Linked DNA regions of Verrucomicrobium spinosum DSM 4136 = JCM 18804. The protein of the gene in region 2 binds, or shares a complex with, the protein of the main gene of each other region. Links are inferred from orthologs where the notes say so. Each region holds a gene or a part of one and is shown on either strand. Other genes may lie near its edges.

Evidence for each region.
Region 1: the proteins of dnaB (region 2) and dnaG are in contact, whole or in part, in a crystal structure (PDB 2R6A), measured with the Geobacillus stearothermophilus proteins. The link is inferred for Verrucomicrobium spinosum DSM 4136 = JCM 18804 from one-to-one orthologs. Residues at the interface, in WP_033016901.1 of Geobacillus stearothermophilus: Ser13, Glu15, Ala16, Gln18, Glu91, Leu92, Asp94, Ala95, Val96, Pro97, Thr98, Ala99, Ala100, Asn101, Tyr104, Tyr105, Ile108; in WP_049624496.1 of Geobacillus stearothermophilus: Lys456, Leu457, Leu458, Pro459, Ala460, Asn463, Ala464, Leu467, Leu535, Leu536, Ile537, Ala538, Gln544, Glu545, Asp548, Tyr549, His552.

What each region holds. Positions count from the first base shown.
Region 1 is NZ_ABIZ01000001.1:5,820,051-5,823,249, reverse strand. The notes cover bases 317-3,199. They hold dnaG (DNA primase), read left to right. Parts: upstream 317-762; coding sequence 763-2,637; downstream 2,638-3,199. Other genes in these bases: rpoD (RNA polymerase sigma factor RpoD), read left to right, coding at 2,832-3,199; VSP_RS23575 (zinc/iron-chelating domain-containing protein), read left to right, coding at 317-682. In the rest of the region: VSP_RS23580 (hypothetical protein), read left to right, coding at 1-119; more of VSP_RS23575, read left to right, coding at 191-316. UniProt on the Escherichia coli protein: RNA polymerase that catalyzes the synthesis of short RNA molecules used as primers for DNA polymerase during DNA replication.
Region 2 is NZ_ABIZ01000001.1:5,201,988-5,205,226, forward strand. What follows is about bases 317-3,239. They hold dnaB (replicative DNA helicase), read left to right. Parts: upstream 317-997; coding sequence 998-2,482; downstream 2,483-3,239. Other genes in these bases: rplI (50S ribosomal protein L9), read left to right, coding at 347-841. UniProt on the Escherichia coli protein: The main replicative DNA helicase, it participates in initiation and elongation during chromosome replication. Travels ahead of the DNA replisome, separating dsDNA into templates for DNA synthesis.

The DNA.
Region 1 (3,199 bases), 620 kb from region 2 along the record:
GGTTGCTCACCCTGCACACGCTGTCGCTCATTTTTCGGGTCGTGTCCCGACGTCGGCCTCAATGGATCCCCAGCTTCGCCAAGGACAGTGCCATGGGGGTGGATACGGTGTTTAAATGAGAGGGGAAAGGGACGAGGGAGAAGGGATAAGGGGGAGTGGCAAATTGCAGTTTTTTGGGTAGGGTGGGCGGATGTCGCTCTCGGATGCTGAAGTACGCAGTGAAATGGCCGCCATTTATGCGGCTGTCGAGGCGCGTCCCCTGGAGAGGCAGTGCAGCATGCTCACGGAGTGTTGCCAGTTTCACCTCACAGGCCGGACCCCCATGCTCACGTTGGGGGAGGCCCGGTATGCGGCGATCGGCGTGCGGGCCAGTGGCCGGAAGAAGCTGCCTGTGCGTCCCAATGGGGACGGAGCCTGCCCGCTGCTGGGGCAGAATGGCCGCTGCATGATCTACCAGCACCGCCCGTTCGGCTGCCGCACTCATTTTTGCCCAGCTGCGGGTGGCCCCTATCCGCGGAAGCATCTGGCGGATCTCATTCAGCGCCTGGAGGTGTTGGATGAAAAACTCGGCGGTGACGGCCCGCGCCCAATCCAAGGAGCGGTGGAGGATGCCTTGGAAGACGGTGACGGAGCACGAGGTCAGCAGGTAGGGAGAGGGAAGAACAAGCGTGGCAAGCGGTAGGCAGGGTGGCGATTTTCTTGGGAGACTTTTTGTGACAACTTGCTGACGGAGTTTGTATCGTCGAAGCTGACACTTGGCGTATGGCTCGAATCCCGGAAGAAACGCTTCAACAAGTGCTCGCGGCCACGGACATCGTGGATCTCGTGGGGCGCTACGTGAAGCTGCGCCGGGTGGGGACAAACTGGCGGGGCCTCTGCCCGTTCCATGGAGAAAAAACCCCCTCGTTCTACGTGAATCCCGCGCGTGGCTCCTACCATTGCTTCGGCTGCGGGGTTGGGGGCACCGCCATCCGTTTTGTCATGGAGCATGATGGTCTCCAGTTCATGGACGCGGTGAAGCGTCTGGCAGACTCAGCCGGCATTCGCATCCAAGAAGAGGTGTGGGACGCCAATGCGGAGCGCACGGCCAAGATCCGCAACGGGTTGGTCAAACTGCATCGGGACATTTCTGCCTGGTTTCACCTGCTGCTGATGAAAGGGCAGGTGGCAGAGGAGGCCCGGGCCTATCTCAAGTCCCGTGGCATCAATGCGGCGACCGCCAAATCTTGGGAAATGGGCTACGCTCCCGCCTCGACGCCCATGCTCATGAAGTGGGCGGAGGAGCACAAGTACACGGAGAATCTGCTGGTGGCTGGAGGTATTCTGGCCCGGGGTGATGAGGATTCTGGTCGGGGAGGGCAAATCTATGCGCGTTTCCGACATCGGTTGATGTTCCCCATCCGCAACGACTACGGAGAGGTCATCGCCTTCAGCGGGCGGCTGCTGGATTCCAACGCCAAAGCTGCGAAATACCTGAACTCTCCGGAGACCATGCTCTTTAACAAGAGCAAGGTCCTCTTCGGCCTGGACAAGTCCAAGCGCGCCATCATCAAGGCGAACCGTGCAGTGGTATGTGAAGGCCAGATCGACATGATCATGGCGTTCGAGAGTGGGTTCGAGAATGTGGTCGCCCCGCTGGGGACGGCGTTCACGGAGTTTCACGCCCGGATGCTGAAGCGACATGCAGAGGAGGTGGTGCTTTGTTTTGACTCTGACAATGCCGGGTACAAGGCGGCCGAGCGCGCCTTCCACATCCTGGCACCCACTGGGCTGGTGGTGAAAGTGGCACCTCTCCCGCAGGGGGAGGATCCAGATTCGCTGATCCGGAAGGAGGGGCCTCAGGCGTTTCAGGCCAAGCTGGATGACGCCCGGGATTTCTTCGATCACATGATCGACTATGCGTCTTCCACCCGCAACATGGCGGAGACTCGGGAGAAAACGCGGTTTGCGGGGGACATGGCCACCATGATCCAGCTGCTGGACAACAACATTGCCCGGGACGCGGCCATTCAAAAGGTCTGCGTACGCCTCAATATCCTGGAGTCCGATTTCCGCAAGCAGGTGGCCCGGCTTGCCAAATCCATCGCCAATCAGCAGCAAAAGGCCGCGGCAGGCAAAAATGGTGGAAACGGGGCTTCGGGGTCAGGTGCATCTGGTGCCACAGACCGGCCAGAAGAGGCGGAACTGCCGCCTCCTCATCCCCATGCCCGGCAGATGATTCGTCTGGCGGTGACTTCTGCAGAGGTGCTGGCGCTCATTCGCACGCATGCTCAGCTGGATGCTCTGGCAGCAGTGCCGGGCTGTGAACTGCTGGAACTGGTGTTCAAATCCCAGTCTGACCTCTCCACCTCGGGAGGCTTGAGCGCCTTTCTGACCACTTTGACCCCGGCAGAGGAGCGCGCTTTCAGCCGTGTGGTGGCAGAGCCTCCCCAGCGGGTTTCCATCGAGACGGCACTCCAGACGCTGCAGCACATCGAATTCCAGGGGCTGGAGAACCTCTATCAAAATGTGACCACCAGACTCCGTCAGCCAGGGCTGGCGAAGGATGAAGTCATCCTGCTCCAACAAGAGGTGATACGGTTGAAGGGGGAAATCGGCGTCCGGCGCGCTCAGCTTCCCAGCAAACAAGATTACTGAGTGAATGGGGCTGATGAATTTTAGATTTGCATGACCCGCCAATTTTCAAAAATCCCACCACCCAGACGGAAAGAGTGATTTTCGGGCAAAAATGAACTGTTTCGCTCCTGAGATGGCTAAAGGCTTTCCTCAACTGTACAAAGAGTTCTTGACCGTAGCTCTAGGCTCCAGAAGATTCTTCCGCTTCCGGCTTCATGAGTGCATCTGCAAACCCCCAGCATACGGATTTGAACGAGGGTGCAACATCGGTTCCACCGACCCCGCATCGCCGTCGTCGTGGTCGTCCTCGTAAACATCCTTTGCCGGATGGTTCGACGCCCCCACCTCCGGCCCCCGTTCAGGTCAATGGCAAGCGTCGTCGTGGACGTCCACCCAAGTCGTCGCGCGCGTCTGAACCGCCGCCGCCCCAGCACGATGACATCAATGCCCCGGAGATTCAGGAGAAACTCCGCTTCCTGATTCGTCTGGCCAAGGAGCAGGACTACCTGACCTTCGACGATTTTAACGAGAGCCTGCCCAATGGCTTCGTCACCCCTGAGTTGATGGATGAGATCCTCATCCG
Region 2 (3,239 bases):
GGGGAGACACAAGACTGGAAGACTCCAGACACAAGACTTGAGCGTCGCCTGGGATGACCGCGCCTTCGCTGGCGACAAGTTGATCCCCGAAGGGGATTTTTAGCACAGCCCAGTGGTTGGACGAGCCTCAAGCGAGTCAACCCTGGGTACCTCCGAGGAGGAGGATCAGGTGGGAAGGCCAGTAGCATCCGCTTTCTCCCCACCGCCATCAACACCTCCATGTCGCACGAATGCCCCTCCAACCAAACCCCTGGGAACGGTCAACCCCCAAAAACTTCACCCAGCATTTGACAGCCTTTCCTAGCTGGGTATCCTCCCTGCCCCACTCTACCCAACCAGCAATCGTATGCCCACCGTTGATATCATTTTGAAGGAGAAAATCGCCAATCTCGGTGCCGAGGGCGACGTTGTGAAAGTGAAAGGCGGATTCGCCCGCAACTTCCTGATCCCGCAGGGCAAGGCCTATGCTGCCAACAAGGGCAACCTCCGCCAGTTGGACTCCCTCAAGAAGGTCCGCGCGGAGCGTGAGGCCAAAGAGATCGAAGAAGCTGAGAAGATCTCCACCAAGCTCAAGCGCCTGAAGCTCAAGCTCACGCTTGCAACCGGCCAGGCTGGCAAGGCTTTCGGCTCCATCACCACCATCGACATCCAGAAGGCCGTTGCCGAGAGCGCTGCCAAAGTGGAACTCGACCGTCACCAGATTGAGCTCGAGAAGCCCATCAAGAGCACCGGCACCTTCGAAGTGCCCGTCAAGCTTCACGCTCAAGTCAACTGCTTCCTCAAGATCACCGTCACCGCTGCTGACGGCACTGAAGTCGAAGCTGAAGAGACTGAGGAATAAGCGAGGGCTTTTCCAGCTGCCTCCGTTTACCTGCTGTTTTTTGGACCCCGCACAGATATCTGTGCGGGGTCTCTTTTTCTCTGTGTTGTTCACATAAATTCACAGCGTTTCCTTCTCGCTCGTCCATTGATTTTCGATTAGCATCGTCCCCGCCCCATGCCAGAGCCCGCCTCCAACGTCACCCCGTTTGACCCGGCAGCCGCCAATGCCCCGGCGCTGCAAAAAGGAGGCCAAGGCAAAAAGAAGGGAGAGGTTGATCCCCTAAGTGACATCAACCGCGCCATGCCCTTCAGCGATGACGCGGAGAAAGGCGTGCTCTCCTGCTTCCTGCAGAACCCGACGGACCTCATCAACGATGCGCTGACGACCCTCCCGGTCGAAGCCTTCTACCACCCTGCCAACCGCCTCATCTATGAGGTGCTGCGAGAGTTCAACAACGACGGTCGCCCGATCGACCTCGTCTCCCTGTCGCACTACCTGATCGACAAGGGCCTCATCGACAAGATCGGCGGGCCCGCCACTCTCGCGGATCTTTACTCCTTCGTCCCCACCCCGGCGCACTACGAGTACTACAAAGGCATCCTGCACGACAAGCACCTGCTGCGTCGTATCATCAGCGCCTGCACGGAGAGCATTCAAAACGCCTACGAGTACCAGGAGGACGTCCCCCTCTTGCTCGACCGCGTGGAGCAGCGCATGCTGAGCGTCCGTGAGGACACAGAGTCGCGCGATACCATCAAGCCCCTGCGTCAGCACATCATGGAGGCCGTGGATACCATTGAGCACCTCCTGCTCAACCCCGGCCAGATGAACGGCCTCTCCACCGGCTACCGGAAGCTCGACCAGCTCAGCACCGGCTTGCAAGGCGGGGAGCTTTTCGTCATCGCCGCCCGTCCCTCCATGGGCAAGACCTCATTCTGCATGAACATCGTCGAGTATGTGGCGGTGGAACTGCAGCGCCCCGTGGCCTTCTTCAGCCTGGAAATGAGCGCCTCCGTGCTGGTCCAGCGCCTCATTGCCGGCCGCGCCGGCGTGAACATGAGCAAGCTCAAGAGCGGCCTGCTCAACCGTGAGCAGATGCGCGCCGTCACCACCGCGTGTGGCCAGCTTCAAAAGTCAGAGATCTTCATCGATGAAACACCCGGCCTGGACATCATGGAGTTCCGCGCCAAGGCCCGCCGCTTGAAGAAGCAGCACAACATCGGCCTGATCACCATCGACTACCTCCAGCTCATGACCTCCGGGTCCAAGCGAGCCAAGGAGAACCGGCAGATTGAAATCGCAGAAATCTCCGCCGGCCTCAAAGGCGTGGCCAAGGAACTGGACCTGCCCATCATCGTGCTCGCCCAGCTCAACCGGGCCGTGGAGCAGCGCAAAGGCGGCCGCCCCATGTTGAGCGACCTTCGTGAATCCGGCTCCATCGAGCAGGACGCCGACATGGTCGGCCTCCTCACCCGTGACGATTACGCCGGCAGCAAGACCGAAGTCGGCACCGAGGAGGAAGAAGAAGCCAAAAAAGGCAAAGCCGTCCTCATCATGGCCAAAAACCGTAACGGCCCCACCGATGACGTCCCGCTGAGGTTCATCGCGGAGTACATGAAATTCCTCGAACGCGAGCCCGATCCGGATGAGGGGCAGTAGTCCGGTGCGTCAGTAGTCCGGTGCGTCAGTGGGCAGTGCGTCAGTGGGCAGTGCGTCAGTGGTCAAGGTGTTGGGGCTGGATGATAGTGGGGACGTGGCGTCAGCTTGCGGGAGTTGGTGGTTCAGCCTCCTTCACTACCGCTGCACCGTAGCACCTCCCTCTCTGCTGACCGAGGAAACAACGGCGGCATGTAATGGGGCAGTGCGTCAGATTGGGGCGGCTTGGGAGTGGCGGGGGTATGGCGGATGTGTTTCGAGGTCTCCAGCAGGGCGGTGTGGGTCCCCCTCTCGTCGGCTGAGGTCCGCGCCGGGGTTGGAGTACCGCTTTCAAGCGGAATCACCCCTCACACGTCCCATGACGTCCGCCCCCATCCAGCCGGGAGATCGAGTCTCACCGCGAGCACCTCAACAACTCTGCGACTCCTGATTCGATCACGTATACTCCAACCCTGCTGCGGAGCCGGGGCAGTGATTTGATCGGGCCGGTTGGGGCGTGAACGCTGGCGGCAGCGTAGCGCAGATTGCCAATCTGCTGTGCCGCCGATTGGCAATCGGCAATCGGCATTCGGCGCTGGAGGGGTTGGCCGTCATCCAGCCTGGAAGCGCCGTCAGGGGACGATTGTCACGGACCGGCACCGGAATCCCCTCACTCCCTTTGCTGGCACCCCGCCCTCTGATTTGCCATCGCATCCCGCTTGCAAGATCTTGTGACTACGGCGTCACTGTGGCAGACCGAGGGCCCATCCCCTCCCCCGCG